Regions from separate parts of the Marinococcus sp. LNHM3E3-2.2 genome, predicted to be linked through region 1. Evidence: a T-box and tRNA genes for the amino acid it is inferred to sense, from the RefSeq annotation. Region 1 holds a T-box; the other regions hold tRNA genes.
The links. A T-box is a leader RNA that pairs with one kind of tRNA and senses whether it is charged. The one in region 1 lies ahead of argS (arginine--tRNA ligase), so its partner is inferred to be a tRNA-Arg.
Positions count from the first base shown of each region.

Region 1 (5,994 bases):
CAGTGCAAAATACGTTCTTTATATGTATGGCATCGTTTTATTTATTTCATGGAATTTGATGCTTTTATTAGATCAGATGCACTATACGATAGAAGACAAGAACAAAGGGGTCCTATTTATCTGTACGGTAACACCGCTCCTATTTCTTCTTGTTCATGTCTATCACAAGCATCGAGCGGCAAAAATGATCGTAGTATGGGTGTTAGGCGGATTATTCCTCATCAATACGATATGTTTTTTTGTCGTTCCATAAAAACATAATAAAAAAATGATCTTCTCTAACGTATTAGGAGAGATTATTTTTTTATTATCAAGAATGCCTCCCAAAAAGTACACATTAAGAGTCAAAAAGATAGAGTATATACAATTGTTTCGCAGAGGTACCCGTTTGATGGAAGAAATCATGAATAATAAATTTAATTAGAAATGAAGGCTAAAAATTCTTTGCCGAATTCAGAAGTGCCTGACTGCCATAGTCCTTGTTCAGACATAGTCGTATGAAGCGATTCGTGAAAAATCAATCCATTGTTGTATAAATCAATGACTATTCGATCGTAAAACCCACGTTCAGAATCTAGTTCTGGGAAGGCCATGGTCAGTATAGAAGATTTTGCCCCCATTGAAATATTCGGTTTACTCCCCTCTTTAAAATGAATATTTGGGTTATCCAAAAAATAGAGTATCCTCAAATGCCATTCATTAAATTCATCAATATAAGTTAGAAACATTTGCTTTTTATTTTCTCCAATATGAAGCTTAGGTGTATTAGAAAGGGCATTCATTAATTTCACTCTTTTTTCTGACTGATGCGTCTTCAAGGCCACATTATATACTTGCATAGCAATCGTTAAAAACTCTTCACTCTCTGCTAATTGCTGAATATCATGTCCTTCTTCTTCTAATATTTTCAACCTCTCGTCCATATCTGAGAGTACTTGTTCTCTTCTTTTTGTAGCAGGACCTACAAACACTTGGCCAAAAAGTTCTGATAAAAGCCCTCCTGCCACTGGAACTGCACTTAAACTTCCTTTTGCAATCGCATGGCCCACTTCTTTCGTCTTATCTTTCAATTATTGACACTCCTTTTTCCAAATGTGCTTTACCTATATGATTGTAAATTACAAAAAATCATTTTTATTTCATATTGAGATTATCTTTCCTTACTTATTTTTTCATATAATCCAAATCAAGTACATAACAAGGAAACTATTGCCAACTATTCTTTGGATCAAATTTCTATTTATGGAGCGTTGCAAAAGGTAGACCTTTTTAGTCATTGTATATGTCGACCTAAAAAAGCACTATTGCGTACCAAAAGGTCTTGAATTATTTTTAGCACGTTCTAAAAAGAACATGGATGTTTTGGCACGCTATTAAACTACTTTGCCATATTTACTTGATTCGGAGTCGGAATGACCTTCTAATAGGCTTGTCGTAATTCTATAAAACAGCTGAAGTAACGAAGCCGATAATAAAAAGCATAAATAAACAGCAGCGCCCTCTAGAAAGATAGCGCTGCTGTTTATTTATAATGATTTATTGTTTCAGTGTCCTATACGCAGAAAGCTTTTGTTCTTCGGCAGAAACCGATAATATTCTTCGGTGCCGTATATACATCAGACAGCTGATGGCCAAAAGGAGGGAAGCAATGATGAAAACGATGCGCACTCCCGCTGTTTCCGCCAGTCCTCCAACCAATAATGAAGAAAGGCCAAAAAAGCTGGTCAAAATAACGTCTCTGGAAGAAAATACCTTTGCCAGCTGCTTTTCTTCCGTATGGGCTTGAATCAGAGAAATTTGCGTAACTTCCTGAACCTGCGTCGGAATACCGATCAAAAGGGAAATGAGCAGGGCGAAAGCGTTGGAAGCTGGAAACGCGAACCAAAAGGTGAATATCGCAACACAAAACGAGCTGCCGATTAAAAAATACCGGGCTTTAGCCTGAAGAGCTTTTTCAAACCGGAAGCAGAGCATACCGCCAATCATCAGGCCGGCGAAAAACGAAGCATTGATGTAACCCCACCACGACTCATTTTCCTGAAGCACATCGGCAACATACACATACAGTAACGCAGCGATCCAGATGGCTGCTGTTAAAGAAGTGATGCCATCGACAATAAACATGGTGCGCAGCGGACGATGCTTCCATACATACTTCCATCCCGATTGAATGGTTTCTGCCATCGATGAAACCGACGAGGTTTGCAAAGAAGCGTCGCTGCTCTCAATACGAACACCAAGAAGCAGTAAAGGAATTATCATAAAAGTAAGGGAAGTGCCTATAAACACTGCACCTGGTGGAAACAGTACGATGAACAGAGCGCCAACAGGCCACCCGGTTAATTGAATCGTTTGGTCAGAAACGGACATCAGGCTGTTTGCCCAAACCAGAAAGCGCCGAGGGACGATTCTGGGAAGAGAAGCGTTCCGGGCAGGCGTGATCCAACTGTCCAATACGGCAATCAGGCCCACAATGATCAACGCCCAAATTAAAAATGAAGACCCGATAGCTGTTAAAAGAAGCATGGGCAGGGTCATCAACAGCAGCCCTTTACCGATAGATGCCGAAGCTAAAATCGATCTCAGGTTCCCTTTTTCCAGTATCAAAGGAGCGAACAAGCCGCCAAGAAACCGGGAAAACGTATTGATAAAAGGAATAAGAGAAACGAGAAACACGGAAGAAGTGCGTTCGTAAACGACGCTGATGATACTTACAAGATAAAAAATATCGCCGGCACTGGCGATGGACTGATTACTCAACAACAAAAAGAACGAACGTGTGCTGCTCATCATATCACCCACTGTATTTAGTTTTTATATGGGGAAGATGAGCTGCCTACATGAGCTTTCGTCCTTTCGTGAAAATAGTTTTGTTGGATGCTTTAAATATGGTTGTTATTAAAATATCACAATTTATGGAAAAAGCACAGTCTCGAAAACCATTTTTGTAATTTTAAGGTTGATTTTTCTATCTTTTACATATACACTTCTTCATTAATAAATCATATTCGGGGAAGAAGAGAGTAATGATGCGGCCGGTCTGGCAGCGACTCAGGGACGGTGGAAGCCTGGGAAACGGTGCATGATGAAGCGCACTTCGGAGGAACGGTCTGAAACCAAGTAGGAACCGTCGGGTCATTTCGTTATCAATGGGCAAGGAGGTTCTTCGGAACAATCGGAGTGGTACCGCGGGTAAGATCTCGTCTCTATACAGAGGCGGGATTTTTTTATGCTATAAACAGGAGGAAAAGCAGATGATCGAATACGAAAAGCATTATGCCGAAGCCATTACCCCGCACATTCAGCATGTGTTGAATGTCGAGGAGGTCCAGGCGTTGATTGAATATCCAAAATATGAGGGGCAGGGAGATCTGGCGTTCCCTTGCTTTGCGCTGGCCAGGCATTTCCGAACCAATCCTAAGGAAATCGCTGCCGAGTTGGCCGACAGCATCAACAGCCCGTTATTTGAAAACGTGGTGGCAGATGGACCATATGTGAATGGGTTTTTAGATAAAGCAGCTGTCAGTCAGCAACTTCTTCAGCGCATTCAACAAGAAGGAACGAATTACGGGACGCATGCATGGGGGAGAGGGAAGACCATTACGCTGGATTTTTCGTCACCTAATATTGCGAAGCCCTTTTCGATGGGGCATTTACGGTCGACGGTGATCGGTAATGCCATGGCGAACATTGTCCAAAAGTGTGGATACACCCCGGTCAAGATTAACCATGTGGGGGACTGGGGGACCCAGTTCGGAAAATTAATGGTGGCTTATACGCGCTGGGGATCGGAGGAGCAGGTACAGCAGAATACGATTAAAGAACTGCTGGATTTGTATGTACTGTTCCATGAAAAAGCGAAGACTGAGCCGCATTTGGAAGAAGAGGCACGTCAGTGGTTCCGAAAGCTCGAACAGGGGGACGAAGAAGCAGCCCTTCTCTGGCGTTGGTTCCGGTACGAATCCCTGCAGGAATTTTCAAAGATTTATAATCTATTGGGTATAGAGTTTGATACGTACCACGGCGAAGCCTTTTATAACGATCGGATGGAGGGGGTGGCGCAACTGATTCAAGAGAAGGAGCTGCTGGTAAGATCCGAAGGAGCAGAAGTAGTCGATTTGAGCGACCATCAGCTGCCGCCGTGCCTGATTCGAAAATCCGATGGGGCTACGCTATACGCCACACGGGATCTGGCCGCGGCAATCTATCGGCATCAGAAGTACGGGTTCGATCAATCGTACTACATTGTCGGAGACGAGCAACGCCTGCATTTTCAACAGCTGTTTTTGGTTTTGGAAAAGATGGGATACGATTGGGCGAAGGGAATGATCCACATCCCGTTCGGCTTTATACTGCAAAATGGGAAGAAAATGTCGACGAGAAAAGGAAAAGTGATTTTACTGGAAGAAGTGATTCAGGAATCCATTGATCTGGCGCAGCGAAATATTGAGAAGAAAAACCCGGAGCTTGGGCAGAAGGAAGAAACTGCGCGTATAGTCGGTGTTGGAGCGATTATTTTTCATGACTTAAAGCACGAACGGCAAAATAATATCGAATTTCAATTCGAGGATATGCTGCGGTTTGAAGGAACGACAGGGCCGTATGTACAGTACACGCATGCAAGAGCCTTTTCGATTCTAAAGAAGGCCGGTTATCAGCCGTCTTCAGTGGAGCAGGGATTAACGGATGCTCCGAGCTGGAATGTCATCAAAGCGCTGGCAGCTTTTCCGTCGGTTATTGAAAGAAGCTACCATCAGAGTGAGCCTTCGGTCATTGCCAAGTATTTGATTCATTTAAGCCAGAGCTTCAACAAATACTACAATCAGGTACGCATACGGAGGGAGGACGAGGAGCTGCCAGCCAGACTGGCCCTGGTACATGCAATGGCGATTGTGTTGCAGGAGGGGTTGCGTATTCTTGGTGTTCAGGCACCCGAAGAAATGTAGAAGAGATTCAACTAATAATATACCCCGTTAAACCAACGGAGCCATCAACCGCCCGGGGGAGGAAGAAGGAAAGACGTTTTCTTTCTTTTGGCTGCCTCTCCATCAGCGGCAAGTATTAGTGTCGGGGTATAGTGATTACATTTATCGTCTGTAATAGTTTTCTCAAGCTTCTATAACTAAACAAGGAGGTGTTACTAAGATGATTCATTGCCGAACGATCAGGAAACGGGACTATATTTCTCTACCGTTGCTTTTTGATGTATTGGGGTACACGAGCACGCCAGAGGATATCGTTAATCGCATGGACCACTTAATGCAGCTGCCGCAATACGAAGCAATTGTCGCTGTAAATGATAAAGAAGAAATTTTCGGGTTTGTTGGCTTGGGGCATATGCATTATTTTGAAAGAACGGGCACATATGGAGCTATTTTAGCTATGGCAGTGAGAGCAGATAAACAGCGCCAAGGCATTGGAACAATTTTAATCGAAGCCGTAGAGGTCTGGGCGAACCACCTTGGATGTGATGGTGTAGTAGTTTCGAGTGGTAATCGAAATGAACGGAAGGCGGCACATCAGTTTTATCAAAAACATGGGTATCTTCGCGAAGGCTCGAGCTTTGTGAAACGTTTGGAGGAGAGCGGGAGCAAAAAATAATGATTCGGCTAAACTTCAGCAAAAAGGGGGGTTATCGATGAGAGAATACTGGATTTCTGGCAATAATACGGTTTTACACTGCCTGGACAGTTCTCCGGATACTAGGGAGACAACTCCTTTATTTATTAGTCCGGGATTATCCGAACCTGCTGAAAACTATATTGATACGATCCGGGCGTTAGAGCCCCGGCGGTGTATTGTTTTTGCGCATCGGGGTAGAGGGAAAAGCAGTGCGCCAACATCAGGATATACTTTGGAGGACCATGTGAATGATATAGAGGCAGTTGCGAATTTCTTTGACCTTCACCGCTTTTATCTGATGGGGTATTCGTGTGGCGTTTCCTACGCCTTGGGTTATGCGCTACGACAACCCTCCAGGCTGGAGGGATTAAT
Region 1 covers NZ_JBQLIC010000006.1:167,412-173,405, reverse strand. Annotated here, with positions in the region: gene ACTRXF_RS10355 (hypothetical protein) at 1-253, shown strand, start outside; gene ACTRXF_RS10350 (hypothetical protein) at 417-1,070, opposite strand; gene ACTRXF_RS10345 (MFS transporter) at 1,537-2,790, opposite strand; T-box leader at 3,003-3,211, shown strand; gene argS (arginine--tRNA ligase) at 3,258-4,946, shown strand; gene ACTRXF_RS10335 (GNAT family N-acetyltransferase) at 5,146-5,601, shown strand; gene ACTRXF_RS10330 (alpha/beta fold hydrolase) at 5,639-5,994, shown strand, end outside.

Region 2 (5,994 bases), on a different contig from region 1:
TGTTTCCTAAACAGATGAATAAAACCTTTATACTCATAGATGCCCTCCTTTATCCGTAGAGATGTATAATCATGCCTTTTATTTCCCCGGTCATATCGAGAAGGGAGAGGGGCTCCTGTTCCTGCTGCAGCATCTGGTCTGTCATTTCCACTAATTTTTTATCAATCTTTTCAATCAGCTGATGGGTTTTGAGCCGTCCGTCGCTGCCAAACGACCTTTCTTCATGCAGGTTCAATCCGTAGTCCTTGAGCTCTGTAATAATTTCTCTTACAAGGCGTTTATATTCTTTTAACTCTGGAATGGTCTGGTGCTCCATCAAACGCCTGCCCTGCTGATCGAGCTGTTCGAGCATGATACCCATCTGCCGGTTGAAAGTTTTGGACTGTTCGGTCTGCATCATTTCCGAAAACGGATTCTTTTCGGCTTTTCTCTCCTTTACACTGGGGAGCGGTGATTTAATATTTCCCTGAAGACGATGAATATCCACGCGTATACTGTCCTCCTTTACGCGTCTTCTGCCGGTCCAGTTACAATGGCCGCCATAAACGCTGGTACTTTCACAAATTCTTTTATAAGCAGCCGTTCTTCCGTAGTGTGGATATTTTCATACCCGACGCCCAGATTGATGGTAGGTATGCCGTAGCCGGAAATCACGTTGGCATCGCTGCCGCCTCCGCTCTGTACAGTTCTCGGCTCCACATCGAGCCGGTTTGCGGCCTGCACAGCACGCTGCACCACATCATCTGATTCAGCCAGCACGTATCCTTCATACATTGGCTGTATGTCAATAGATGCCTCGGCGCCCATTTCTTCTGCTGCTTCTTCGAAAGCCCCGCGCATCGCAGCTATCTGTCTGCTCAGCTTATCCGGTTTAAAGGAGCGTGCTTCAGCAGAAATCACGACTTCATCACATACGACATTTGTCTGCGTGCCTCCGGCAAAGCTTCCGATGTTGGCTGTTGTTTCTTCATCAATTCGTCCAAGCGGCATCTTAGTCACTGCTTTAGAAGCAACACTGATGGCTGAAATGCCTTTTTCCGGCTCCACACCTGCGTGCGCTTTCTTTCCGTAAATAGTCGCGTGCATTTTCGTTTGGTACGGCGCTGACGTGACGAGCGTGCCAACCGGTCCGTCACTATCAAGCGCATAACCCATATCGGCGTGCACAAGCCCGGTATCAAGATGCTTTGCGCCCACAAGGCCGGACTCTTCCCCGACTGTGATGATAAACTGAACATCACCATAAGGCTCATCTTCTTCCTGAAGTACTTTTATCATTTCAAGCATCGCCGCAATCCCTGCTTTGTCATCAGCTCCGAGAATGGTTTCCCCGCTTGAAACGATATATTCATCCTGCACTTCGGGTTCAATACCTTTCCCCGGTTCGACTGTATCCATGTGAGAGGTGAAATAAATTGCCGGCTTTGTGCTGTCTGTACCTTTTAACGTACAGACCAGGTTTCCTGCTCCGTGTCCTGTCAGGGCTTTGGCATTATCTTCTTTTGTCTCGAGGCCAAGCTGTTGGAATTTGCGTTTGATGACATCTGCGATTTTGGCTTCATGCTTCGTTTCCGAGTCTATCTGCACCAGTTCGATAAATTCCTGTATTAAACGTTCCTGATTTGCCATCACTATTATAACTCCTTTGCGGGTTGCTTAGGTTTATTATATATTTTTTTGCCTGCTGTGTTATAATTTGAGCATCAGTTTTTATTGAAAGCGGGGGTTAGAATGCAGAAAGTCATTATTTACATTATGATCTTTGCGCTTGTCGGCAGCAGCCTGTTAATGGGCGGAGCGGTGATGTTTTAAATAAACGTCAATCCTTGTATGTATCGGATAAAGCAGAACTTGCGGGTTTTCATACCTACTTGTTCTGCTTTTTATTTGTTTCTGCGTGCCATCTGTCTGTTTAATCGTTTGCCCGATATTGTATGCGTACGCTTCGGATCGGGCTTAAACATTTTTTTAATGAGCAGGTATTCTTCAATTTCATACAAAATATAAAACAGAGAGGAACGTATTTCGAATTCATGCCTTGTTTTAGGCAGCTCCATCTGCTGAATTTCATACTTCATTTCGTCAAGACGGTATAAAAAATAGCCGGCAGTATTACCCGGGGAAACAGCGTCGCTTAATTCATCCATATAATCAGCCATTTTATGGCCCTGAGGCACTGACTGATCAATCGAAGAAATAAACGGCAGGATACTCTCGAGTACCGAGAACTGTTTTTCCCTCATACGGAAATAGTGATAAAAGTAGTCGTCATCCCGGAGGAAGTGGTTGTCTATATCTCTCAGGGCTTTTCCTTTAGCTTCATCAATAATCTTCGCTGCATCCGAAAATTCTGCCCCGTCCCAGATATTATCTCCAAAACGAAGGTAGTTTGCGTATTCCTCCCAAATTTTGCGAAAAGCGTCTTCAAGGCTTAATTGGTCCTGGGCCAGACTTTTTTCACTGCTCGGCATATAAAGGTTCATAATTAAAGCTACCCCAATGCCGATAAAAATAATCGCGAGCTCGTTCATCCAGATACCTGCGCTTACCTGTTCTTCTGTATAAAGGTGCAGGACGATAACACTGCTTGTGACGATACCCCGGGCAGCGTTTGCTGCTACGCTGAGTGGAATACTGATGAGAAAGAGTGCAGCGATGGCCACCGGATTATAGCCTATCAGTTCAAAGAATACACTAGCGACCCCAAGCCCAATCACACAGGAAACGAGTCGTTCAATGCTGACAGTCAGAGAGCCCCTTTTAGTCGTTGTAATACAAAGAATGGTAATGACACCTGCTGATATGTAATAATCCAGCTGCAGCAGCTGGGCAATGTATACGGATATAGCCGTGCCTACTGCTGTTTTCAGCGTCCGATATCCAATTCGGAATCTCCCCATCTAAAAAACCTCTCAGTTTATTCATTCGTTCTTATATTATATCGTAAACACAGGCAGAGGGAAACTGACTGGCGCCTTTCATCCCGGCAGCGCCCTCTTCTGCATTCGTACCAGCCTAAAAACAAATAAAAAAGCAAAGGAATAGCTCCTTTGCTTACACATTTATTCATTGGTGCGCCTACCAGGACTCGAACCTGGAATGCGAGAACCGGAATCTCGAGTGATATCCCTTTCACCATAGGCGCTTTTGTCATATGTTTTAACAAGACAATGAATACTATACCAATGAACGAATATGAAAGTCAACCCATTTTTTAATTACACTTCCCCGGGAGAGCCTTCGAGCATTTTTTCAAACTGTTCGTTGATATCCTCTTCACTGTACCCTGCTTCCTGAAGTCTTTTAGTAAAATGCTGGGAATACACTCTGGAACGTTCCTGCATCTTTCCGAACTTCTTGGACTCCTGCTTTTTTTTCGTCCGCTTCTGGCGGTCTTCCGCATTGGACATGATGCTCTCGGTAATAAACAAGGCCTTCCACACCTGATCTTCTTCATAGCCGGATGCGTTTGCATCAAGTTCATCGATGACGTTTTGGTAGTAATCACGGAACTCTTCGTACGAAATCTCTTCATTCATGTTTAAGTATTCCTGAATTTTTTCATAATGCGTCTGAATCATTTGTCTCCGCCCTTTTCATTTATGTATTCCGAAACAGTATACCACGAATATAAAGCTGAGCGTCAAGGCACTTCCCTGCCATTTCTTATTTTTGCAATTGACGTTTAAATCAAAAGCTCCAGAGGGAAGAATCCTTAATAGATCTTACACGAAGAAAGAGGGATAGCATATGGCAGAAGTAACATTTAAAGCTAACGTAGGAGAACCGCAGACAACAATCGCTTCTAATGGCAAAACACTATGGTACAGTGTGACAAAAGAGGAAGGCCCTTCAACAAAAAGTAATGACTATCGGGTTGGTTTTGAAACTTCCCAGGAATTCGAGCCGAAAACAAGCGAAATTGTATTTCCGGATGTTGATACTACTGTAGAGCAGGACGGCAACATCTATCATTTGGAAAAATAAATTCTACAGGCTCCTTCTTTAGGAAGGAGCTTTTTTTTACAAAAAAAAGCGCCCCCGGAGGGCACTTTTTATTTTGTGCAGTATTGATCGAAAGCTTCTTCGAGTTTTTGAACAACCTGAATCGGCTCGTGGCCTTCAATTTCATGACGCTCAACCATGCGCACCAATTCTCCGTCTTTTAAGAGCCCAAACGATGGGGACGACGGCGGGAATCCTGTAAAGTAAGAACGGGCCTGCTCGGTCGCTTCTTTATCCTGACCTGCGAACACGGTCACAAGCCGGTCCGGCTTCGTATCATAATTTGTCATGTAAGCTGCTGCCGGACGGGCAATGCCTCCAGCACAGCCGCACACGGAGTTTACCATAACAAGTGTCGTGCCTTCCTTGTTCAACACTTCATCAACTTCTTCCGGGGTACGAAGAGACTGGTAGCCCGCTTCTTCGATTTCATCCCGGGAAGCTTGTACTATATCATTAACGTAAAAATCAAAATTCATTAAAATCCTTCCTTTCCTTCACCGAATACCTATATTGTAGCGGATAAGAACAGGAAATCACAAGTGAGAAGCTTGAAAAGTTATTCGTTCAATGCTTTTTCAAGGTTATCGATATTTTGATTCATTAATGATACGTAGCTCGCGCCATCAGCAATCTCTTCATCGCTGGCTGATTCGAGATTATTCAGCGTATACACTTCTGCTCCGATTTCTTCCTGAAGAACATCTGTGGTGTCAGAAGGGATGTTTTCCTCCACCATAATGGCGTTCAGGTCATTTTTTTCTGCTGTGTCGATGATATTGTTAATTTCCTGCGTGGAAGGTTCACTCTGGGCGTTTACGCCGTTAACAGCAATTTCTTCCAATCCGTATCGTTCTTCCCAGTACCCATATGCTGCATGGGAAACAATAAATTGATTTTTACTGCTTTCATTCACAAGAGTCTGGAACCGCTCATCTAATTCATCGAGCTCCGCCGACAGTTCCTCATAATTACTTTCATAGGCCTGCTCATTATCTGGATCCGCCTCTACCAGCTGGTCTTTAATCACGCCGGCTGCTTCTTTCGCCTGAACCGGGTCGATCCATACGTGAGGGTCCGTACCGCTGTGGTCGTGCTCTTCCCCGCTGTGGCTTTCTTCAGCATGCTCAGCGTGTTCTTCTTCAGATTCGCCCTCCTCATGATCATGGGCTTCCTCCTCGCCGGCCGCCTCTGCCACCCTGGCTATCTGTACATCCTGATTACCAATAGTACTCTCCACTTCGTCGGCAAACCCTTCCATCCCGTTTCCAGTCATAACAAACATATCTCCCTCCGCAATGTTTGTTAGTGTCTGCGGCGTTGGGTCATATGTATGCGCATCCGACCCTGCAGGTACGACGTTTTCTACATTCACATGATCGCCGCCGATCTGTTTTGTGAAGTCTTCCCAGGCAAAAAGTGTGGTGTACACTTCGAGCTTTTCCTCACCTTCTGTTCCCTGTTCTTCCTGAGTATCTGCTGAACCACATGCGCTTAAAGAAATAAAGGCTGCCCCAGCTGCCCCTAAAACAAATAGTTTTTTCATCATTGCACCTCTTTATCGTAATGATTACGTTTTGTATGTACATTGATTTTAGCGCAGAGGAGTCCGTTTGTAAATAAGAACGATTCTTTTTTATGCCCAAAAAAGAGGGGCTCCCTCGGGGAACCTCTCTTAAATGTTTTCGGTGCCTTTATAATTTTCAAGCCGCTGCTTTAAATCAGCTAAAAACCGTCCGCACAGCAGGCCGTCCAAAATCCGGTGATCCAGGGAAAGACACAGGTTAACCATGTAGCGTATCGCTATCATATCCCCCTGCATGACAACCGGTCGTTTTACGATCGATTCCACAGAAAGAATGGCTGCCTGCGGGTGATTAATAATCGGCATGGACTGCACCGAGCCGAATGAACCAGTGTTGTTCACCGTGAACGTCCCGCTTCTCATTTCTTCTGCCTTAATGGTCCCCTGGCGGACTTTAGTGGCCA
Region 2 covers NZ_JBQLIC010000015.1:15,893-21,886, forward strand. Annotated here, with positions in the region: gene ACTRXF_RS14260 (low molecular weight protein-tyrosine-phosphatase) at 1-37, opposite strand, end outside; gene ACTRXF_RS14265 (YaaR family protein) at 50-487, opposite strand; gene ACTRXF_RS14270 (M20/M25/M40 family metallo-hydrolase) at 505-1,629, opposite strand; gene prli42 (stressosome-associated protein Prli42) at 1,732-1,812, shown strand; gene ACTRXF_RS14280 (aromatic acid exporter family protein) at 1,884-2,900, opposite strand; tRNA gene ACTRXF_RS14285 (tRNA-Arg) at 3,071-3,145, opposite strand; gene ACTRXF_RS14290 (hypothetical protein) at 3,219-3,581, opposite strand; gene ACTRXF_RS14295 (hypothetical protein) at 3,751-3,987, shown strand; gene ACTRXF_RS14300 (BrxA/BrxB family bacilliredoxin) at 4,056-4,484, opposite strand; gene ACTRXF_RS14305 (metal ABC transporter solute-binding protein, Zn/Mn family) at 4,565-5,551, opposite strand; gene ACTRXF_RS14310 (dihydrolipoamide acetyltransferase family protein) at 5,681-5,994, opposite strand, start outside.
Region 2: it encodes a tRNA-Arg, which carries the amino acid that the T-box ahead of argS (arginine--tRNA ligase) is inferred to sense. The anticodon was not compared.

Region 3 (5,994 bases), on a different contig from region 1:
CCATTATAAATTTCATAATTGAAAATTGTATAAGAATATTCTGAGTATCTTTTATACATTATTTTAAATTCTTCATCACGATTAAGGAAAGAAAAATCAAACACCTCAAGACCTGCTTCATACATAACGTTATAAATTCTATTTATGATTCTCTGTGTAAACATGCCATAACCCCTTAGCAATTTACTACTAATTTAGCATGACTTACCACTTATTTTAAGGTACAAAAAACGCAGCTAGCTGTACGAGGGTCTAGACGTTTTACGGGGGTTGCTGCTCCTAAAGGCACCTCTTTCGGTGTTTCTGTTATGCTCGCATATAGGGCATCACGCTTTTCTCGCAATTCTGCCAGAGTTATTCCCGCATCCGGACTGAGTTCTCGCTCCTTCGCGCCCTGCTTTGGGTTTTCGATCTCCGTATAAATAGCAGCTAATTCCACTTATAAGCTGCCGTGGTCGCTACTTTTTGATTCATGCGTGCTCGGCTGCATCAATTCCGCTTTTAGTAGTGATAGACGCTTTTCGAGTTGCTATGTGGTTTGTTCAAACATATTTTCCATTTATTTTGTTTTATTTCTAATTAATTGAATATAATTTCAAGTAATGTTAATCTAAAACTAATTTTTGAAGGAGGTTTTATTAATGAGCGAGCCAAGTTTCGAGTCTTTTTTAAACAAAATTTCTAAAGAAGGAAGAGGAGTATTTAAACGTACCGATCATGTAGAAGGAACAAAAATAGTAAGTGGATTTTATACTAAATTTGAATCTGTAGAAGAAGCAGAATCGTACGTGGATTTTCTTGAGAATCATTACATTGACTTTCGTCGCAGCGAAGATAATAAGATTGATGAACGCCTTAAAAACGCACTAAAAGCGAACGGACAAGATGTGAAAGATGGAAAATCGTACAAGATCGAGGGAACAACAGTTGTCGACTTTGCGGATTCTGATCTTGCTGCCATTGTTATTACTCTTTCCGAGTTCTAATCAACCACGCTCCCGTACGTTAATTGAATCACCGCAAGCCTGCTCTTCGAGTTTTGTTGGTTCACCGCCAAGCTCCGGTGGGCTTTCGTTATGTCAGGGAACGGCTCTCTATTCTTATAGCGGATATAAACAGAGTCGCGAGCTGCCAAAATATTTGGTTGGCTCAGCTTAAGTAAGTCCGCCAGGAATCGCATCTATGCAGGGATAAAGAAGGTGGTGGAGCGTGCGTGTGTCATCGAGGAACCTCCTCGTTTTGTAAATAGGGTCCCTTCATGACACTGCATAATCCACCTTTGAAGCACGGATCTACTCGAAATGCCGTAGATAAGAAGAATATTCTGACTGGATAACCTGCCCGTCAAGGACGTTTCCACGACTTCCCGTTTGCGTCCCCGGGGAATACCTCTTCCACTGCCTGGACTCCGTTAATGCTTCAACTCCGTGGTGGTGATACCGATCCATCCATTAGATTAACGTTGTTTCGTTGATCTTCCAGTAGCGACAAAAACTGGCCCTGCTTTCCGTCCATTCATGGAATGCATGGAGGACCTCTAATTTTTTCTTCGTCGAATAAGATCGATGAAACATAAAAATGCTCCCCTTTAAGTAGACAGATGATTTATTTCATCTGTCTACTTAAAGGGGAGCATATCAAAGATTCCCACCAATGCCTTTTACGATTTACTGCGTCCACTTGCGTAAGTCTGCCGTTAGGAGTTTCGATTTGCGTTTTCTGATCTTTCGTATACATTCGAGAAACACCACCATTTTGCGCAGGTATTTCCATCTAGTGTATCATACTTAGGAAATATTTTGCATTTAGCGGTGACTTGTGCAGGGATGCCTCTATGAGCGTGTAATAAGCGCTATGTGGGCTTTTAGACTCCGAAATACCTAACCCGGTCGCTTACTGGTCATAAACGCCTATGATACGGTGATTTTGCAGGGAAGTTGTACATTAGCAGCTACATAATCCATTCGAGAAGCTTATCGATCCATTTTTTAAGAAACTCGAACGAAGTAACCGCGCTCTTTAGACTAACAAGCAACTCGAGTGTCGGTTTCGTGGAGTAAAGTGTATAAGTATAATTGCAAACATCGAAAAACCATTCGTTAATGCTCGCCCAGGCATCCCTAATCCGTCTGCTTTCAGCTTCTTCTTGCGGAAAATCTAGCGATATGTCTGTTGTGGTAAAATAGTTCGCAATTTCGGCCATTTTCATATTCAATAGCGACGACAAACTTTCGCGCAATTCCTTTTGCCGCTGTTCTTGCTCCGCAATTGCTTGACGCAATGTTTCGATCGGGGAACGGCTCATTTCCTGCATCGTCTGCGCTAAGTTTTCAGTCATTTTTTGTGCAAACCTTTTTGTGCCCATCGCTTCAGTCATATGTTTATTAACGTTTATTGTTTTCGCCCACTCTTCGGCCATATTCATCTTAGGCGAGGTAAATTCGAACACCTTACGCTTTCGCTCCGTAAAATCTTCAAGGAATTTATTCGTATTAATTGGCGGCCAATTATTCATACACCAACGCACTTCCTTTTTTTCCTATATTATACAGCAAGAACCCTTCTTCCTCAACAAAATCATCACTTTACGCCCACTTTACACGACAGCCGTTAAAATCCCGGATGTTTGCAACTATTTCGAGCACATGGTGCACTAAACCCGCTGCTAAGGCTGTCCAACTTCCCTCCGGAGTTTTTTGCGCGGCATGACCGGCCCACCTTCGATATTTCTTCATATATATTATATTAACCGTTATACAAATTGCCTGTCGATGATGTTTAATTATGTAAACAACCGAAAATTTGTGACGCTGATACAATAAGGGTTATGGAGGACGATCGTATTTCCCATAACTTCCTCCGTTTATGCATACCAAATCCCCGGTTATGTTAACGTTCCTACTTCGCATCACTTGCATAAAATCTTCCATAAACATTTGCGTTCGTTCATCGTTTCCTTTCGTTGTTTTCCGTTGAATCAGCGCTCAATCAAAATGTTTCGGAGATCACGCACGAGAAGCATTTAGCAGTCAAATCGTCAATCAACATCAAGCCTCGTAAACTTCCGCATCTTCCTCGAACCAATGCGTTTGCGTCCTTTTTGCGTACACTTATCGGCGTTTCTCCTCAATCAATCGGCGAAAGAAGTAGCGAACGTATAACCGTTCAGCGTCGCTTTAATAAGCTTGTGACGCCACATAAACGCCACGCCTTTTACTGCCCGCCCCACAACTTCCAATGCCGCAGACGAGTTGGCAAGGCCTTTCCCTTCTGAGTCCAGGCATGCCATGCGAGACGCTACCTCGGTCCTGCGCCATAGACCTACCGTTTAACCTGGCGTCACCCCAGCCGGCACAAAATACCTGCGGTCATAAATCGGTTTTTTGGGCATAACAAAAAAACCCCTATCTATCAAAATATCGACAGAAAGAGGAGTTGAGTATCATAAATATCACTCGAAGAATAACATTCAATTAATTTAATAAGTTTTTTGCTTTTAACGAGGGCGCAAATAAAATCCTGCCCCAATCGTTGCTTTGCACATCGTGAAAGTGGCGCCCTAGGCAGGATTCGAACCTGCGACCTACAGCTTAGGAGGCTGTTGCTCTTCCCCTGAGCTACTAGGGCTTATGTGTATAACTATGACCTTTGCTCCGGTGAACAAAGACAAATGTAAGAATACGTGGAAATGCGCTTATTGTCAAGATTTCCTTTCACAAGCACCTGATGAAAGAAAGCACCCAACCGTCAAGTTGGATGCTTTCTTCTGTTTTGTTATTTCGTTACTCTATACTCACGGAGCATGTGAGCGAATATCTGCTCGATATGCTTTTTCTCAAGCTTTGTGCAGTCTTTTGGTTTTTTGCCGGCTTCGGCAATTACCCATTGGTTGCTGCGCGTGTCGATCAGATACAGTTTATCGTTTGGAAGGAAGACCTGGCTGAGCGATTTCTTTTTCGGTTCATCCAGTGTCAAATCAACCATGACATCGATGTTACGATCAAAATGACCGCTGACAGAGCCTTTTAACTCGGACTCCAGAAGTTCAATCGTAAATGTTTCATCCCTGAACCGTTTTCTGTAATCTTCTTTTTCCAGCCCGCCCTGCTCCACAATTTCCGTTAAGACTTCGTCGAAATCTCCCCAGAGCTTATCAATACATTTGCTGATTCGTTTCATTTTTTCTGCTGTACTGTCTTCCGTATCGTTTTTATGAAAATCAAATTCTTTTGACCAATCCATCTAATCCCTCCTAGAACTCTTAGCAGTTTTTCTTCCCGTTTCCGGAAAAGCTCACACTAGCATTTTATCTTGTTGACTCCCCTGTGACTATAGATTCATGCAGAATTTGTTAATTTTTTAGATCCAGCCACGGTACTCCATTGCTTCCTGCAGCCGGTCCATCGCGAAAATCATTGCACCGTTTCTGTTGGTGGTCTTGTGTTCGTAGGCTGATTTTTCCGTTTGTTCGTATGCTTCGAGTATAAATTCCTTCATCCATTCATTAATTACATCTTCAGACCAATAGTAGTTCATATGGTTCTGAACGGATTCCAGATACGACACGATAACACCACCGGCATTCACTAAAATATCCGGATATACTGCCTGGCCCTGGTCCTTTAAAATATGATCTGCTTCCGGTGTTGTCGGTCCGTTTGCAAGCTCCATAATCTTCGGGGCTTTTATCCGGTTTGCATTATCTTTTGTAATAACGCCTTCCATGGCAGCAGGTATCAAAATATCAGCGTCAGTATAAAGAATGTCCATGTTATTTTCGAGCAGATAGTTTTCTCCGTATTCCTGCAGGCCGCTGTTTCCTGCTTTTGCCTGCTGGGCTCTCGGAATATCAAGCCCCTCCTCATCATACAGGGCGGCTTTGGAGTCGCTGACGCTCACAATTTTACATCCTAAATCGTACAGCAGTCTCGCGGCGATCTGTCCGGCGTTGCCAAAACCCTGTACGGCCACGCGTATGTCTTCGGGACGTTTGTTCTCCTGCTCAAGCATTTTTTCGATAATATATACAGCGCCGCGGGCCGTGGCTGATTCTCTTGCTTTTGAACCGCCGACAAGAGGTGGCTTGCCGGTGATAACGCCGGGCTCGTGACCGCCTGCCATCCGGGAGTAGGTATCCATCATGACGCTCATGACCTTTGGATCCGTATACACATCCGGGGCGGGCACATCTTTATTGGGACCCAGAAGGTCAAACAGGGCCTCTGTGTATCCTCTGCTGACCTGGCGAAGCTCACGGTCACTCAGCATGGAAGGATCACAGACGACACCTCCCTTTGCTCCGCCATGCGGAATCTGAACAAGCGCGCACTTAAACGTCATCCATGCGGCCAGCGCCTCCGTTTCCTCTTCATCCGTTTGTGGGTGAAAGCGGAGCCCGCCTTTCACCGGACCAAGCACATCATTATGCTGCGTCCGGTAGCCGGTAAACATCTGGGTGTGGCCGTCGTCCATTTCCACCGGGAACTGGACCTCCACTTTTCTTTTCGGGTATTTCAGTATTGTTTCTACAGTATTTGGCAATTGAATAAGCTGGGAGGCTTCAGCGATCTGTTGATGCACAACACCGAGCGGCCCCTGGTTATTTTGTCCGGTCATGCTGTTCTTCCTTTCTATTGGACTGACGCCCCTAAAATATTTTGTGCGTGTTTTAGCGCAAACTCATGTCCTTCCTCGTCAAAGCTTGCTACAGCATCCTGATGGATGACGATATCGAAGCCTTTATTATAGGCATCTACTGCTGTATGAAGAATACAGATATCGGTACAGACGCCGGCAAGGTGAAGCTCGGTAATGCCGCGTTCTCTCAATTTCAGTTCCAGGCTTGTTCCTGCAAATGCACTATACCTTGTTTTGTCCACCTGCCAAACATTCGGCTGATGTCGTATAGATTCATACAGACTCTGAATGCTTCGATACAGATCCCTTCCCTTCGTTCCAGCTATATTATGGGGAGGAAACAGCTTCGTTTCCGGA
Region 3 covers NZ_JBQLIC010000013.1:1,237-7,230, forward strand. Annotated here, with positions in the region: gene ACTRXF_RS13720 (hypothetical protein) at 1-164, opposite strand, end outside; gene ACTRXF_RS13725 (hypothetical protein) at 642-986, shown strand; gene ACTRXF_RS13730 (hypothetical protein) at 1,952-2,515, opposite strand; gene ACTRXF_RS13735 (hypothetical protein) at 3,131-3,289, opposite strand; tRNA gene ACTRXF_RS13740 (tRNA-Arg) at 3,553-3,627, opposite strand; gene ACTRXF_RS13745 (hypothetical protein) at 3,775-4,242, opposite strand; gene ACTRXF_RS13750 (Glu/Leu/Phe/Val family dehydrogenase) at 4,360-5,616, opposite strand; gene ACTRXF_RS13755 (cysteine hydrolase family protein) at 5,631-5,994, opposite strand, start outside.
Region 3: it encodes a tRNA-Arg, which carries the amino acid that the T-box ahead of argS (arginine--tRNA ligase) is inferred to sense. The anticodon was not compared.

Region 4 (5,994 bases), on a different contig from region 1:
CGATCATCGGATACACGTTTTCTTCTTCGTGCACTCTGCAGTCGATAAGCACCGGGCCGTTGTAATTGAATGCTTCTTCAAGCACCCCCGCTACTTCATTTTCGTCGGTAATTTTATACCCTTTAATATCATACGCTTCCGCCATCTTCACGAAATCCGGCTGGATCGGAAACAGGGAGTTGGAATACCGCTCTTCATAGAAGAGCTGCTGCCACTGGCGGACCATACCAAGGGAAGCGTTGTTGACCAGAAGTACTTTCACCGGAAGGTTCAGCTCCTGCAGGATGGAAAGCTCCTGCATCGTCATTTGGAAGCCGGCGTCTCCCAGAATAGCTACCACCTGACGGTCCGGCTCAGCAAACTGGGCACCGATAGCGGCTGGAAAACCGAAGCCCATCGTTCCAAGACCGCCGCTTGTTACCCAGGCGTTCGGATGATCGAATTTGTAATACTGGGCTGCCCACATCTGATGCTGGCCGACGTCCGTGGTGATGATTGCTTCACCGTTCGTTTTTTCGTAAACAAGCTCTGTAAGCTTTTGCGGTTTAATATATTCAGAGCCTTCTTTGTACCAGAGCGGGAACTCCTGCTGCCATTCGTCCACTTTCATTCTCCAGCGCACGCTTTCGCCCGGCTTCGGATTCACTTCATTTAACAGGCGTAATGCTTCTTTGGCGTCTCCTACTACCGGAATATGCGTCTCGATGATTTTACCGATTTCTGCCGGATCAACGTCAATATGGGCGACTGTTGCCTGCGGGGCAAAGTGCTCGAGATTGCCGGTGACACGGTCATCGAAGCGGGCACCTACATTGATAAGCAGGTCGGCTTCATGGAGAGCCATATTGGCTGCGTACGTTCCGTGCATCCCCGCCATGCCGAGTGCCAGCTCATGAGTGCCTGGAAAACCGCCAAGTCCAAGAAGCGTAGAAGCGACTGGGATCTGCTGCTGTTCAACAAATTCAAGCAGTTCCGGGGAAGCTCCGGCATGCAGAATGCCTGCTCCTGAAAGTATAACCGGGCGTTTGGCTTTCGATACCGCCTCAGCAAGCTTACGGATTTGAAGCTTGTTCGGCGTATACGTTGGCTGGTACCCGGGGAGATTCGGCTCGTCGTCGTAATGAAACATCCCGGAGGCAATGGATACGTCTTTAGGCAGATCGATTACGACTGGTCCCGGACGGCCGGTAGTAGCAATATGGAATGCTTCCCGGATAATTCTCGGAAGGTCTTCCACCGTTCGAGCCTGGAAATTATGCTTTGTGATCGGCATCGTAATGCCCAGGATGTCCGCTTCCTGGAAGGCGTCCGTACCAATCACTGATGTTGCCACCTGGCCGGTCACAACCACAAGAGGGAGAGAATCAATCATGGCGTCGGCAATGCCGGTTACCACATTTGTAGCTCCGGGTCCTGATGTTACTACACAAACACCGGGCTTCCCTGAAACTCTTGCGTACCCTTCTGCTGCATGAATGGCGCCCTGCTCATGACGGGAGAGGATATGCCGGATACCGGTACGGTAGATTTCATCGTACGTCGGAAGAATGGCTCCGCCGGGATAGCCAAAAATGGTATCTACATTTTCCCGGGCCAACGCCTGGATCAGCATGCTTGAGCCACTCATTTCCTGGTTTTCATCCTTCAATTCGCGCCCTTTTACTTCTCTCACTCTTGTGTTCATACTCGCTCCTCCTTTTATACTCAAATCACTTTTTTCTCCATGCCTGCTTCAATGCCGCCACCCTTAAAAAGGACCTCTCCGGATAATAAAAAACGCCCTTTCACCTCCAATAGACAGCTGCTGCTGCTCTAAAGGGGCGAAAAGACGTCTGCTTTTCACGGTACCACCCTTTTTTACAATAAGCTCGCACTTATTGCCTTAAGAACCGTTTTTCCGGTTCGGTTTGCCATAACGGAGGCCGTGTCGGCATCCGGCCTTCCTTACTCAGGTTCAGGAAAGCTCTCAAGGGGGAGTTCAATACGATTTCCTGCTGCTCTTTCAGCCACGGCAGCTCTCTGTGAAGGAAAATCTATTATTTACTGGTCCCTGTCGTCGATTTATCAATACTATTTAATTATATTGTACATCTAATCAGGCAATTAGCCAATCTCTATGCGGGAATTGTCTGAATAAACTTTTACTCCGTCTTCTACTACCTTTTGTCTGAACGCGCGCAATAGCCGGTTCGTCTCTTCTCCCGGCTGACCATCGCCGATTACTCTTCCATCTACCTTTACAACGGCAATGACTTCTGCAGCTGTCCCGGTCAGAAAAACCTCTTCTGCGGTGTAGACATCGTGCCTTGTAAACGCTTCTTCGCGCACATCATATCCCATATCCTCGGCCATTTCCAGGATCGCCTGTCGGGTGATGCCCTCTAAAGCCCCGATGTACCCTGGGGGTGTCATCAGCACGCCGTTTCTAATAATAAAGATATTGTCTGCGGAGCCTTCCGCCACATAACCCTGGTCGTTAAGCATTAAAGCTTCACTGACCCCTGCAAGGCTTGCTTCCATCTTCACCAATATATTATTTAAATAATTTAATGATTTCACTTTCGGACTCAGCACATCCGGCCGGTTCCGCCGGGTAGCGACTGTCACAATCTCAAGACCGTGCTCGTAAAATTCTTTTGGATAGATTGCAAGCTCCTCTGCTATAACTATAATAGAAGGGTTCGCACACGATGCCGGATCCAGGCCAAGATTTCCTACACCTCTTGAAACAACAAGCCTGATATAAGCATCTTCAAGTTTATTTTTCTGCAGCGTCTGCCTGATAATTTCCGTCATATCTTCTTTTGATTGAGGGATATCAAGCATAATCGATTTCGCAGAGTGGTATAAACGCAAGAGGTGTTCATCCAGTTTGTAAATATTTCCGTTATATACGCGAATGCCTTCAAAAACACCGTCGCCGTATAAAAAACCATGATCATATACGGAGATTTTGGCATCTTCCTTTTTGACGAACTCTCCATCCAAAAATATCCATTGTTCCGCCACTGATATCACCTCTGCGCCCCTTCAATCTATCTTCTGCCTTCTTAATGCATAGGGTAACGTGTACACCCTCAAAAGGCAAATGTTCTTTCTCTGAATACATTTTTAACGTTTGACGTATATATTACGCCGAATACAGTTTATGGTCAACCATTTTGTATAAACTTTTTAGATAATTTGTACTTCTGCATCAGATATATGCTCTATTGTCCATGATCTCGAAATATAATCTGACACTTTTCTTTTCTAAAGCCCGAGAAAAAGTACCCTGAAGCGTTTTCTTCGGCTTCTTTTCCCGCTGCCGGAAATAAATAAAAAGAGACAGAAAAGGAGATCCCCTTCTGTCTCTGAACATATCATTAATTAAATTAGGAAATGGTGTCCCAGGCAGGACTCGAACCTGCGGCCTACAGCTTAGAAGGCTGTTGCTCTATCCAGCTGAGCTACTGGGACATCTGTTTTTTGCGACATTCATTATGTTAAAATATTTTTCCTTAAAAGTCAATAAAGGTTTCCGGAGGGATTTTATTCTCCCTCTGGAAACGGAAAGCTTTGCGAAAGTTCAAGAAGCTCGCTGCCTGACTCTCTTTCATAGAAATGAACGTTGATCGACTGGCCCTGGTTAGAGACATTTACAATAGCATATGTCTGTTCAGGACGCTCCTGTGGGAGAAGCAGGCTTCCTGGATTCACAAAAATCGTTCCATCCTCCTCAAACGCCCCAGCTATATGAGTATGCCCGGAACAAACCAGATCAGCATTGATCTGCTCAGCCTTGGAAAAGAGCGAAGCATAAGACGTTTTCACCTGGTACAAATGACCGTGGGTAAGGTACGTTTTAATATGGCCTACGTCCACTGTTAATTCATCAGGAAAGTTTCCCGGACTGTCTACATTGCCCTGGACGATATGCACATCGCTTAACAGTTTATTTTCAGGTGATGCTTCCGAATCTCCGCAATGCAATACAGCACTTACCTCATTCTGATGACGGTCAAGTACCTGCTTTAATACTTCTTCACTTCCATGATTGTCGCTTACCACTAAAATGTCCATTCGTTCTGCCTCCAGCTCTCTATGATTCGTAAAAATTATTTTCAGTCGTCCTGCAGAAGATTTTTTCCCTGGACCCGTAGCTTTTCAAGTGCATTGCCCCTGTGGCTGATACGGTGCTTTTCTTCTGCAGTCAGCTCTGCCATCGTTTTCCCGTAGTCCGGCAGGTAAAACACAGGATCATAACCAAAGCCGTTATCTCCAGCTTTCGATTCTGCTATCTCCCCTTCACATGTTCCCGTAAATGTATGCACGCTGCCGTCTGGAAATGCCACAGCCAACACACATACAAAACGGGCACTCCGCCCGCCACGGGGCACCTGCTTCATTTCATGCAGCACTTTTTCTATATTCGCTTCATCATCTTTTTCTTCTCCTGCATAACGAGCGGAGTAAACACCCGGACGTCCGTCTAAGGCGTCAATCTCCAGCCCGGAATCATCTGCAACTACCGTGCAGTTGAGATGATCTCTTACAGCCTCGGCCTTAATAATCGCATTTTCTTCAAAGGTGGCTCCGGTTTCTGGAATGTCATCAATATTTTTCTCCAGTAACGATTCCACTTTATACCCGCTGCCAAACATGTGTTCAAACTCTTTGACTTTTCCCGGATTTTTCGTAGCTATTACTACCGTGTTCATTTATAACTCCCTTCCGCTGTCATCGTCTGAAAAGCTCTCCTGGATAGAAGCTGCAGCAGGCCCGATAACCTGCTTTTGAAGCTGGATGATTTCATACATTCCCGCCTCTGCAGAGTCGAGCATACTGTTAAGCTGTCTTCTTGTGTACGAGGCTTCTTCGCCCGTGCCCTGTACTTCCACGTACTCGCCTTTTCCCGTCATTACTACGTTCATATCTACATTTGCCTGCGAATCTTCTGCATAGGCAAGGTCGAGGATCGTTTCCTGTTCCGCGTTAAGCCCTACAGAAACAGCTGCTAAATAATCTGTAATAGGGAAGCCTTTAAATTTCCCCAGCTCATGGTAGGACTGCACAGCCATAGCGAGAGCAATAAAAGCTCCTGTCACCGAAGCCGTACGCGTTCCCCCGTCTGCCTGAATCACGTCGCAGTCAATCCAGACGGTGCGTTCCCCGAGAAGCTTCAGGTCCACGACCGCACGGAGAGCCCGCCCGATTAAGCGCTGGATTTCCATCGTTCTTCCGGTAAGCTTGCCCCGGGCCGCTTCGCGGATATTACGGGTTTCTGTTGCTCTTGGCAGCATCGAATATTCGGCTGCGATCCAACCCCTCTTCTCTCCGCGCATAAAAGGCGGAACCCGTTCTTCAATACTCGCTGTACAAATTACCTTTGTCTGTCCAAAGGATATAAGTACTGAACCCTCCGGATGCTTTAAATAATCTGTTTCAATTTGAATAGAACGAAGCTCATTCCATTCCCTTCCGTCCAATCGATTCATACAATCTTCCTTTCTTTTCACTTCCGGCAAAACGGTCGTCATTATCGAGTTGAATGGACACGACCTGCTCTATATCCTGGTCCATCCATTGGTTTGCTATACTCCGAAATTCTTTTTCGGGCCCGGTCGTGTAAAACCTGTGAAACGGAGGGGTTTCTCCCGTATTTAACGTTTCATGATAATTAAGCAGTGTGCTTACTTCCCTGGCTGTTTCATCACCGGATGAAATTAACTGGATGTCCGGTCCAACCGCTTCCTGAATTACGTCTTCGAGCAGCGGATAATGAGTACAGCCTAAAATCAGCGTATCATATGAAGCTTGTTTTAAAGGCAGCAGTGTCTGCTTCACAATATCAAGAACGGCTCTGCCCTCGTACTGCCCCTGTTCTACGAGCGGTACGAAGGGCACGCAGGCAAGCGAGGTGATTTCGACCTCTTCATTAATAGATTTCAACGCCCGTTCGTAAGCACCGCTGTGAATGGTTCCGCTGGTGCCAATCACTGCTACCTGATCTGT
Region 4 covers NZ_JBQLIC010000008.1:130,940-136,933, forward strand. Annotated here, with positions in the region: gene ilvB (acetolactate synthase large subunit) at 1-1,684, opposite strand, end outside; T-box leader at 1,814-2,066, opposite strand; gene ilvE (branched-chain-amino-acid transaminase) at 2,104-3,009, opposite strand; tRNA gene ACTRXF_RS11995 (tRNA-Arg) at 3,383-3,459, opposite strand; gene ACTRXF_RS12000 (metallophosphoesterase family protein) at 3,532-4,062, opposite strand; gene ACTRXF_RS12005 (XTP/dITP diphosphatase) at 4,104-4,700, opposite strand; gene rph (ribonuclease PH) at 4,701-5,477, opposite strand; gene racE (glutamate racemase) at 5,446-5,994, opposite strand, start outside.
Region 4: it encodes a tRNA-Arg, which carries the amino acid that the T-box ahead of argS (arginine--tRNA ligase) is inferred to sense. The anticodon was not compared.